Regions from separate parts of the Agrococcus sp. GW821-FHT14H11 genome, predicted to be linked through region 1. Evidence: predicted binding sites of a transcription regulator. Region 1 holds the regulator's gene; the other holds the start of a gene.

Region 1 (4,388 bases):
GGCGGCACGCCCACGCTGCTGCCGGCCGACGACCTCGTGGGCATGCTCGCCGGGGTCGCGGATGCGTTCGGCCTGGCCGAGGGCGCGGAGGTCACGGTCGAGGCGAACCCCGACTCGATCGACGCGGGCGGGCTCGCGCGGCTGCGCGACGGCGGCGTCACGCGGGTGTCGTTCGGCATGCAGTCGGCGGTGCCGCACGTGCTCGCGGCGCTGGACCGCACGCACGACCCGGCGCGCGTGCCGCAGGTGGTCGCGTGGGCGCGCGACGCGGGGCTCGAGGTGAGCCTCGACCTCATCTACGGCGCACCCGGCGAGTCGCAGGACGACTGGCAGCGCTCGCTCGACGCGGCGGTCGCGATGGGCCCCGACCACGTCTCGGCGTACGCGCTCATCGTCGAGGAGGGCACGGCGCTCGCCCGCCGCATCCGGCGCGGCGAGCTCGTCGCGCCCGACGACGACGCGCAGGCGGCGATGTACGAGGCGGCGGATGCGACGCTCGGCGCAGCGGGATACACCTGGTACGAGGTCTCAAACTGGGCCCGCGGCGACCGCGTCGCCCGGCACAACCTCGCCTACTGGCGCGGGCACGACTGGTGGGGCTTCGGCCCCGGAGCGCACAGCCACGTCGGCGGCGTGCGGTGGTGGAACGTCAAGCACCCGGCGGCGTACCGCGACCGGCTGCTGGCCGGCGCATCGCCGGCGCTCGCGCGCGAGGTGCTCGACGACGAGACGCGGCGCGTCGAGCGGGTGCTGCTCGAGTCGCGCATCGCCGAGGGGCTCCCGATCGCGCTGCTCGACGACGAGGGCAGGCGCGCGGTCGCGGGGCTCGTCGCCGAGGAGCTCGTGGACGGCAGAGCCGCCCTCGCCGGCCGGGTGGTCCCGACGCTGCGAGGGCGGCTCCTGGCCGACGCCGTGGTGCGCCGGCTGCTGCCCTGAGCGGGCCTACTTCACCATCCGCCAGTTGAACGGGTAGCGGTACGAGCCGCCGCCGTTGACGCGCATCGCGCCGATGATCGAGAAGATCACCTGCAGCAGCGCCGGCACCCAGTAGAGCATCGGGACGATCGCACCAAGTCCGAACGTCACGATGGCGAGCACCGAGCCCAGCACCAGGATGGCGATCGCGAGGATCGTCATGAAGATGCCGAAGTTCAGCGCCTCCTTCGACTCCTGCTTCGCGAAGGCGCTGCGGTCCTTGTAGATCATGTAGACGATGAGCGGGCCGATCCAGCCGCCGAAGCCGCCGGTGACGATGGTCGAGAGCCCCGACAGGTGCCCCCACATCCCGGCGTTCTTCTCGTCGACGGGCGACATCGGCGCGGAGGTCGCGTACTGCGGCTGGCCGGGCGCGCCGTACTGCGGCTGCCCCTGCTGGGGCTGACCGTAGCCCGCGCCCTGCTGGCCGGGAGCGCCGTAGACCGGTGCGCTGCCGGGCTGGGCGAACGGCTGCTGCGCGCCGCCCTGCTGGCCGTAGCCGCCCGGCTGCTGCGGGGCCGACGCACCCTGGCCCGGCTGCCCCCACGCGGGCGGCGCCTGCGGCGCGGACGGCTGGCCGAGGTGGCTGCCCTCCGGCTGGTGCTGGCCGTGCTGCCAGTCCTGGCCGACCGCGGGCTCGTCGTCGGGCGTCCCGCTGAAGGCGGGCTGGCCGGGGGCCTGGTCGGCCGCCGGCGCGGTGAAGGACTGGGCGGGCTGGCCGACGCCGGGCGTGCCGGGCGCGGCGGGCGCGCTGGGGGCCGCGTGCTGCTCGTCCGTCACGGAGAAGCCCTCGGCGGGCTGGTCCGCGGGATCGTGCTGCCCCTCGCGGCGCGGAGCGTTGGGATCGGACATGACGTGCCTCTCGTGTCAGTTCGGACGGCACGCTGGGGCGTCCCGCTGTGCACATTGTGCGCCCGGGTGGCTGGGGATGGCATCCGAACCGCCGCGACCGGCCCCTCGGCGCGAGGCGGTAGGATTGGCAGTCAGCAGACGGGAGTGCCAGCGCGCGGGCGAGCGCCGCCGCGGCAGGGACGACGGGCGGTCGCCCGGACGACGAGGGGAGCGCGGCATGGTCTCGGATCGCGGCCTCGAGGTGCTGCGCGCGATCGTGCAGGACTACGTGGCGCTGCGGGAGCCCGTGGGCTCGAAGTCGATCGTCGAGCGGCACACCTTCGGCGTCTCGGCGGCCACGATCCGCAACGACATGGCGCTCCTCGAGGAGGAGGAGCTGATCGTCGCCCCGCACACCTCCTCCGGCCGGGTGCCGACCGACAAGGGCTACCGCGTCTTCGTCGACCGGCTGCAGCGCATGCAGCCGCTCACGGCGGCGCAGCGCGCCGCGATCCACCGCTTCCTCGACGAGTCGGTCGACCGCGACGACGTGCTCGCGCGCACCGCGCGCCTCCTCTCGCAGCTGACGAACCAGGTCGCGCTCGTGCAGGTGCCGCTCCGCCGGCCCGCGGCCGTGCGCCGGGTCGAGCTGGTGGCGATCGCCGAGACGCGGCTGCTCGCCGTGCTCATCCTCGACTCCGGCCGCGTCGAGCAGCGCCTGCTCGACGCGCAGCAGGCGATCGAGCCCGAGCAGGCCACGGCGCTCGGGCGGGCGTTCACCGAGACGCTCGCCGAGCTGCCGCCCAAGGAGGCCGCGTCCCGCCTCGCCGGCGCTGCCGCATCCGCCCCCGCATCCATCGCCCGCGCGACCGCCGCGGTCGCGCAGACGCTGACCGAGATGCTGCAGGCGGCGGGCGGCGACCGCATCGTGATCGCGGGCGCCTCGAACCTCGTGCGCGAGGAGCGCGACTTCCAGGGCACCGTGACCCCGGTGCTCGACGCGATCGAGGAGCAGGTGACGCTCCTGCGCCTGTTCCACGAGATGGGCGCCGAGGGCGAGGTCGCGACCCGCATCGGGCGCGAGCTCGCGGGACCGCTGGGGGAGGCGTCCGTCGTCGCCTCGACCTACAGCGCCGACGACAGCGAGGGGCACGTGGGCGTGCTGGGCCCGACCAGGATGGACTACGCAGGGAACATGGCCGCGGTGCGCGCAGTTGCGCGCTACCTGACGCGGCTGCTGAGCGAGGACTGAGTGACCGACCACTACGAGACGCTCGGCGTCGCACGCGACGCCGGCCAGGACGAGATCAAGAAGGCGTACCGGCGGCTCGCGCGCGAGCTGCACCCGGACGTCAACCCGAGCGCTGACGCGGCCGAGCGGTTCAAGGACGTCACGCACGCGTACGACGTGCTGGGCGACCCGCAGTCGCGCGCCGAGTACGACCGGGGGCCGAGCCTCGGCGGCGGCGCCTTCGGCTTCGGCGACATCTTCGAGCAGTTCTTCGGCGGCGGCCGCTCGGCCGGGCCGCGCTCGCGCCGGCAGCCGGGGCAGGACAGCCTGCTGCGCGTCGACCTCGAGCTCGCCGACGTCGTCTTCGGCGTGCACCGCGAGCTGCGCGTGCAGACCGCCGTGCTCTGCGAGACGTGCGACGGCGCGTGCACCGCACCGGGCACGAGCGAGGAGCGCTGCACGATGTGCGGCGGCTCCGGCCACGTGCAGCGCCAGGTGCGCTCGCTGCTCGGCAACGTCGTCACCACCCAGCCGTGCGCGGTCTGCCAGGGCTTCGGCAGCGTGATCCCGCAGCCGTGCCCCACATGCGCCGGCCATGGCCGCGTGCGCGCCGAGCGCACGATCCCGGTCGACATCCCCGCGGGCGTCGACACGGGCCTGCGCATCCAGCTCCCCGGGCAGGGCGAGGTCGGCGAGGCCGGCGGCCCCGCGGGCACGCTGTACCTCGAGGTCAACGTGCGGCACCACGACGTCTTCAGCCGCGCGGGCGACGACCTGCTCGGCACCCTCGAGGTGTCGATGCCGGATGCGGCACTCGGGGCGCGCGCGACGGTGGAGGGCATCGACGGGCCGGTCGACGTCGAGGTGCGCGCCGGCACGCAGTCGGGCGACGTCATCACGATCGACGACCGCGGCGTGACGCGGCTGCGCGGCGCCGGCCGGGGCGACCTGAAGCTCGGCGTGCAGGTCGTGACGCCGTCGCGCATCGATCGCCGCACCGAGGAGCTGCTGCGCGAGCTGCGGGAGCGCACGAAGGCGCCCGCGCCGCACCTGGCCGCGTTCAAGCAGGGCCTGTTCGCGAAGATGCGCGACCGCCTGCGCCTCTGATGGCCCACTGCTACTGGCACGACGCGCTCGCCGGGAGCGCGGCGGGCGACGTCGTCACGCTCACCGGCGAGGAGGCCCACCACGCCGCGGTCGTCTCCCGGATGCGCCGCGGCGAGCGGGTGCTCGTGAGCGACGGCCGGGGTGTGCTCGCGGAGGGCGTCATCGAGCGCGCCGAGCCGCGCGCGGTCGACGTCGTGCTGCACCGGGTCGAGGAGGTCGCGGCGCCGCGCCCGCGCATCGGCCT
Region 2 (4,388 bases), on a different contig from region 1:
CTGCCGTTCGGCCCGCTTCCAGGCTTCGCGCCTCGGCGGCAGGGTACGGTGAACCACGCGCGCAGTCGCGCATCGCAAGGAGGATCCCGTGAGCGACCAGTACCCGCCCGCCGACGACCGCTTCCGTCGCCCCGACCAGGAGGGCGCCGCGCAGCCCGGCGATGCCGACAGCGCCCAGCCCGCGGCCGACTTCGGGCAGCAGCCCGAGCAGGCCCCGTCGTTCGGCCAGCCGCACGACGCAGCCCAGGGCCAGGGCGACCACGCCCAGCCGCCCGCCTACGGCCAGCAGCCGGGCTACGGCCAGCAGGCTCCGCAGGACGGCCAGGCCGGCTACGGCCAGCAGCCCGCCTACGGCGGCAGCGCCCCCTCCTACGGCGCGAGCGCGCCGTCCTACGGCCAGCAGCCCGGCTACGGCCAGCAGCCCGGCGGCGACCAGGCCTACGGCCAGCAGCCCGGGTACGGCCAGCAGCAGCCGGCCTACGGGCAGTCGACCCCCGAGCAGGGCTACGGCCAGCAGGCCGCCTACGGGCAGTCGGCGCCGGCCGAGCAGGGCTACGGGCAGCAGCCCGGCTACGGCCAGCAGGCCGCCTACGGCCAGCAGGCGCCGGGCTACGGCCAGCAGCCGGCGTACGGCTCGAGCGCTCCCGCCGACGCCGTCTACGGCCAGCAGCCCTCGTACTCGCAGTCCTACGGCGACGCCGCCGCCACCGGCTACGCCCAGCAGCAGCCGTTCGGCGCAGCGCCGGCGGGCGAGAAGAAGCTCAAGGGCATCACGATCGCCGCGCTCGTGCTGACGGGCCTCGGCTTCCTCGGCATGTGGTTCGCCGGCTCCGGCTGGCTGTTCGCGCTCATCGGCGCGATCCTCGGCTTCGTCGCGATGAAGAAGAACCCCGAGGCGAAGCCGTGGCCGATGATCGCCGCGATCGCCGGCTCGATCATCTTCATCATCTGCCTCGTGATCGGCATCATCATGGCCGTGAACTGGATCCCGTACCTCATGGAGATCAGCTCGATGTGAGCCCGGAGCGCTCACCCTCGCGGTGAGCGCGGAGGGCTCAGGTCGAGGAGCGCGCCGCCTGCTGCGCGCGTCACGAGACCTCGTCGTCCAGCGAAGCCCCCGGCCCCAGCGGCCGGGGGCTTCGTCGTGCTCAGGCTTCGTCGCGCTCAGGCCCGGTCGGCGAGCACCGCGCGATGCCGCCCGGCGATCCGCGTGAGGATGAGCGTGGCGCGGGCGCCGCCGCGCAGCTTGAGCCGCTTCCGCAGCGCCGCGGGGTCGATGTCGGCACCGCGCTTCTTGATCTCGAGCTCGCCGATGCCGAGCTCGCGCAGGCGCTGCGCGATGCGGCGCTCGTCGAGCGGCAGCGTCTCGCGCACCCGGAACGCCTGCGCGAGCGGCGTCCCGACGTGGCGCGCTGCCGTCAGGTAGGCGATGCCCTCGCTCACCGCGCGGGCATCGAGCCGCTCGGCGAGCGCGCCGATGAGCTCGGCGCGGATGACGGCGCCGGCCGGCTCGTACAGCCACGCGTCGAGCTCGCCGGGCTCGGGGTGGCTCGGGTCGCCGGCGAGCTCCTCGGCGACGCCGTCGCCGAGCACGAGCGCGCTGCGCGCGACGCCGGGCCGGGCGAGCCGCCCGGTCCACACCACCGCCTCGACGGTGTCGAGCCCGTCGGTGACCCACTGGTGCTCCGCGTCCGGCGGCAGCAGGTCGCGGTCGATGCCCGGCGCGAGCTTCACGCCCGCCGGCTGCGCGGCGGCGCGCGCGAAGACGGCGTCGAGCGGCGGCGACCAGTCGGCGGGGTCGCTGAGGCGCCGCGCGCCGTCGCGGCGGGCGGGGTCGAACCACAGCGCCTCCGCGTCGACGGGGGTGTCGAGCGCGTCGCCGTGCACGACGGATGCGTGCCACGCGGCGAGGTTGTACGTCGCGATCGCGGCGGTCACCTCGTCGCGCTCGACGGCCGTGACCTCGAGCCCGAGCGTCGCGAACGCGAGCGCGTCGGCGCCGATGCCGCACCCGAGGTCGGCCACCGAGACGATGCCGGCCCGGCGCATCCGCCCCGCGTGGTGCGCGGCGACGCGCAGCCGCGTGGCCTGCTCGAGCCCGGCCTCGGTGAAGAGCATGCCGCTCGCGAACTCGCCGAACTTCGCCCGGGCGCGGCGGCGCAGGCGGGCCTGGGTGAGCACGGCGGCGACGAGCCGGGGATCGTGCCCCTCGGCGCGGAGCCGCGTCACCTCGCGCACGACGTCGCCGTCGAGGCCCGCCTCGGCGCGCTCGAGCAGCGCGAGGCCGTCCTTCGACAGCAGCAGTCGCAGCTCCTCGGCATCCATCGCACTCATCCAAGCACCCGCGGCGCGGCTGGCACTCATGTTGACCGAGTGCCAGCCGACCGCCTAGGCTTGCTCAGGTGCCCGGCACTGCCGGGCGCACCCCAGGATCTGACAGAAAGAGGCAACCGTGTCGGTTTCCATCAAGCCGCTCGAGGACCGCATCGTCATCAAGCAGGTCGAGGCAGAGACGACCACCGCCAGCGGTCTCGTCATCCCTGACACCGCCAAGGAGAAGCCCCAGGAGGGCGAGGTCGTGGCCGTGGGTCCGGGTCGTGTCGACGACAACGGCAACCGCGTCCCGATCGACGTCGCCGTGGGCGACAAGGTGCTGTACTCCAAGTACGGCGGCACCGAGGTCAAGTTCGGCGCCGACGAGTACCTGGTGCTCTCGGCTCGCGACGTGCTCGCGATCGTCGAGCGCTGACGCTCCGCTGAGATCGACGGCGGCGCCCCCTCGCGGGGCGCCGCCGTCGCAGTTCCACCACGGACCACGGGCCTCGGGAGGGTCGGATGGGTGAGCACCCGGGCGGGCGCACGCGCGCCGGCATCTGGTACGCGGTCTTCGCGTACGCCTTCTGGGGCGTCGTCCCCGTCTACCTGCAGCTGACGAAGGGCATCGACGGCTTCGAGCTCATCGGCTGGCGGGTGATCGCCTCGGTGGTCGTCGGGTTCGCGCTCGTCGCGGCCACCCGCGGCTGGGGGAGGCTCGCCGGCGTGCTGCGCAGCCGCCGCGACACCGTCTCGCTCGTGCTCGCCGGCTGCGCCGTGCTCGTCAACTGGACGGCCTTCTTCATCGGCGTGCTGAGCGACCGCGTGCTCGAGACGAGCCTCGGCTACTTCCTCAACCCGCTCGTGAGCGTCGTGCTCGCCGTCGCCTTCCTGGGCGAGCGGCTGCGGCCCGTGCAGTGGGTCGCGGTCGGGCTCGGCGCGCTCGGCGTGCTCGTGATGGTCGTCGGCTACGGCGAGGTGCCCTGGATCGGCCTGACGGTCGCGCTCTCGTTCGGCGTCTACGGGCTCATCAAGAAGCGGGTCGGCGGCTCGGTCGACGCGCTCTCGGGCTTCACGATCGAGACGGTCGCGGCGCTGCCGGCCGCGCTCGTGATGATGGGCATCGCGATCTCGCTGCAGGGCGTGACGGTCGGCGCGAACGGCGCCGCCGGCATCTGGGGCACCGTCGGGCTCGGCGTCATCACGGCGGTGCCGCTGCTCGCCTTCGCCGCCGCCGCCCGCCGCATCTCGCTCACGGCGCTCGCGTTCACGCAGTACCTCGCGCCGATCATCTCGTTCCTCTTCGGCGCCTTCGTGATGCTCGAGCCGATGCCGCTCGAGCGCTGGATCGGCTTCGCGCTCGTCTGGGCGTCGCTCGCGCTCGTGTCGCTCGACCTGCTGGGCCGCCACGCGCGCCGCCCGCGGCCCGAGCCCGCCGCGGCCTGACGCGGAGCGCGGGCCCCGGCGCGCGGCGACCGGCTACGCGAGCTCCGGCCGCTTCTGCCGGAACATCCTGGCCGGGCGGTCCTCGCCGTCCCACACCTGCACGATGCCCCACGCGACGGCCGCGATCGGCACCGAGAGCACGGCGCCGACGATGCCGCCGAGCACCGTGCCGACGGTCAGGGCGATGAGGATGACGAGCTCGTGGATCTGCAGCGAGCGCCCCATCACGACCGGCTGGAGGAAGTTGCCCTCGAGCTGGTTCACGAGCACGACGGCCGCGAGGACCACGAGCGCCACGACGGGGCCGTTCGCGACGAGCGCCACGAGGGTCGCGAGCGCGCCGGCGACGGTGGCGCCCACGAGCGGGATGAACGCGAGCAGGAACACGAGCACCGAGAGCGGGAGCGCGAGCGGCACCTGCGCGAAGGCGAGCACGACGCCGATGCCGACCGCGTCGACGAGCGCGACCGTCGCCGTGCCGCGCACGTAGCCGCCGAGGGTGTCGACGGTGCGGCGGCCGATGCGCTTGCCGCGGGCGTAGCGCTCGCCCTCGAGCGGCCGCAGCAGGAACTCCCAGATGCGCGGGCCGTCCTTGAGGAAGAAGAACAGCACCACGAGCATGAGCACGA

Evidence for each region. The regulator HrcA, encoded in region 1, represses chaperone genes, less so after heat shock. The targets are predictions, from matches to a motif close to TTNGCACTCGNNNNNNNCGAGTGCNAA.
Region 2: a site for HrcA is predicted at 2,354-2,380, ahead of groES (co-chaperone GroES). Genes of this name have one in related genera too.

What each region holds. Positions count from the first base shown of each region.
Region 1 covers NZ_JBXAPA010000003.1:28,136-32,523, forward strand. Annotated here, with positions in the region: gene hemW (radical SAM family heme chaperone HemW) at 1-936, shown strand, start outside; gene AC1RNL_RS04060 (DUF4870 domain-containing protein) at 943-1,827, opposite strand; gene hrcA (heat-inducible transcriptional repressor HrcA) at 2,045-3,058, shown strand; gene AC1RNL_RS04070 (DnaJ C-terminal domain-containing protein) at 3,059-4,144, shown strand; gene AC1RNL_RS04075 (16S rRNA (uracil(1498)-N(3))-methyltransferase) at 4,144-4,388, shown strand, end outside.
Region 2 covers NZ_JBXAPA010000001.1:198,004-202,391, reverse strand. Annotated here, with positions in the region: gene AC1RNL_RS00995 (AI-2E family transporter) at 89-1,018, shown strand; gene AC1RNL_RS00990 (class I SAM-dependent methyltransferase) at 1,165-2,325, opposite strand; gene groES (co-chaperone GroES) at 2,453-2,749, shown strand; gene rarD (EamA family transporter RarD) at 2,836-3,759, shown strand; gene AC1RNL_RS00975 (AI-2E family transporter) at 3,793-4,388, opposite strand, start outside.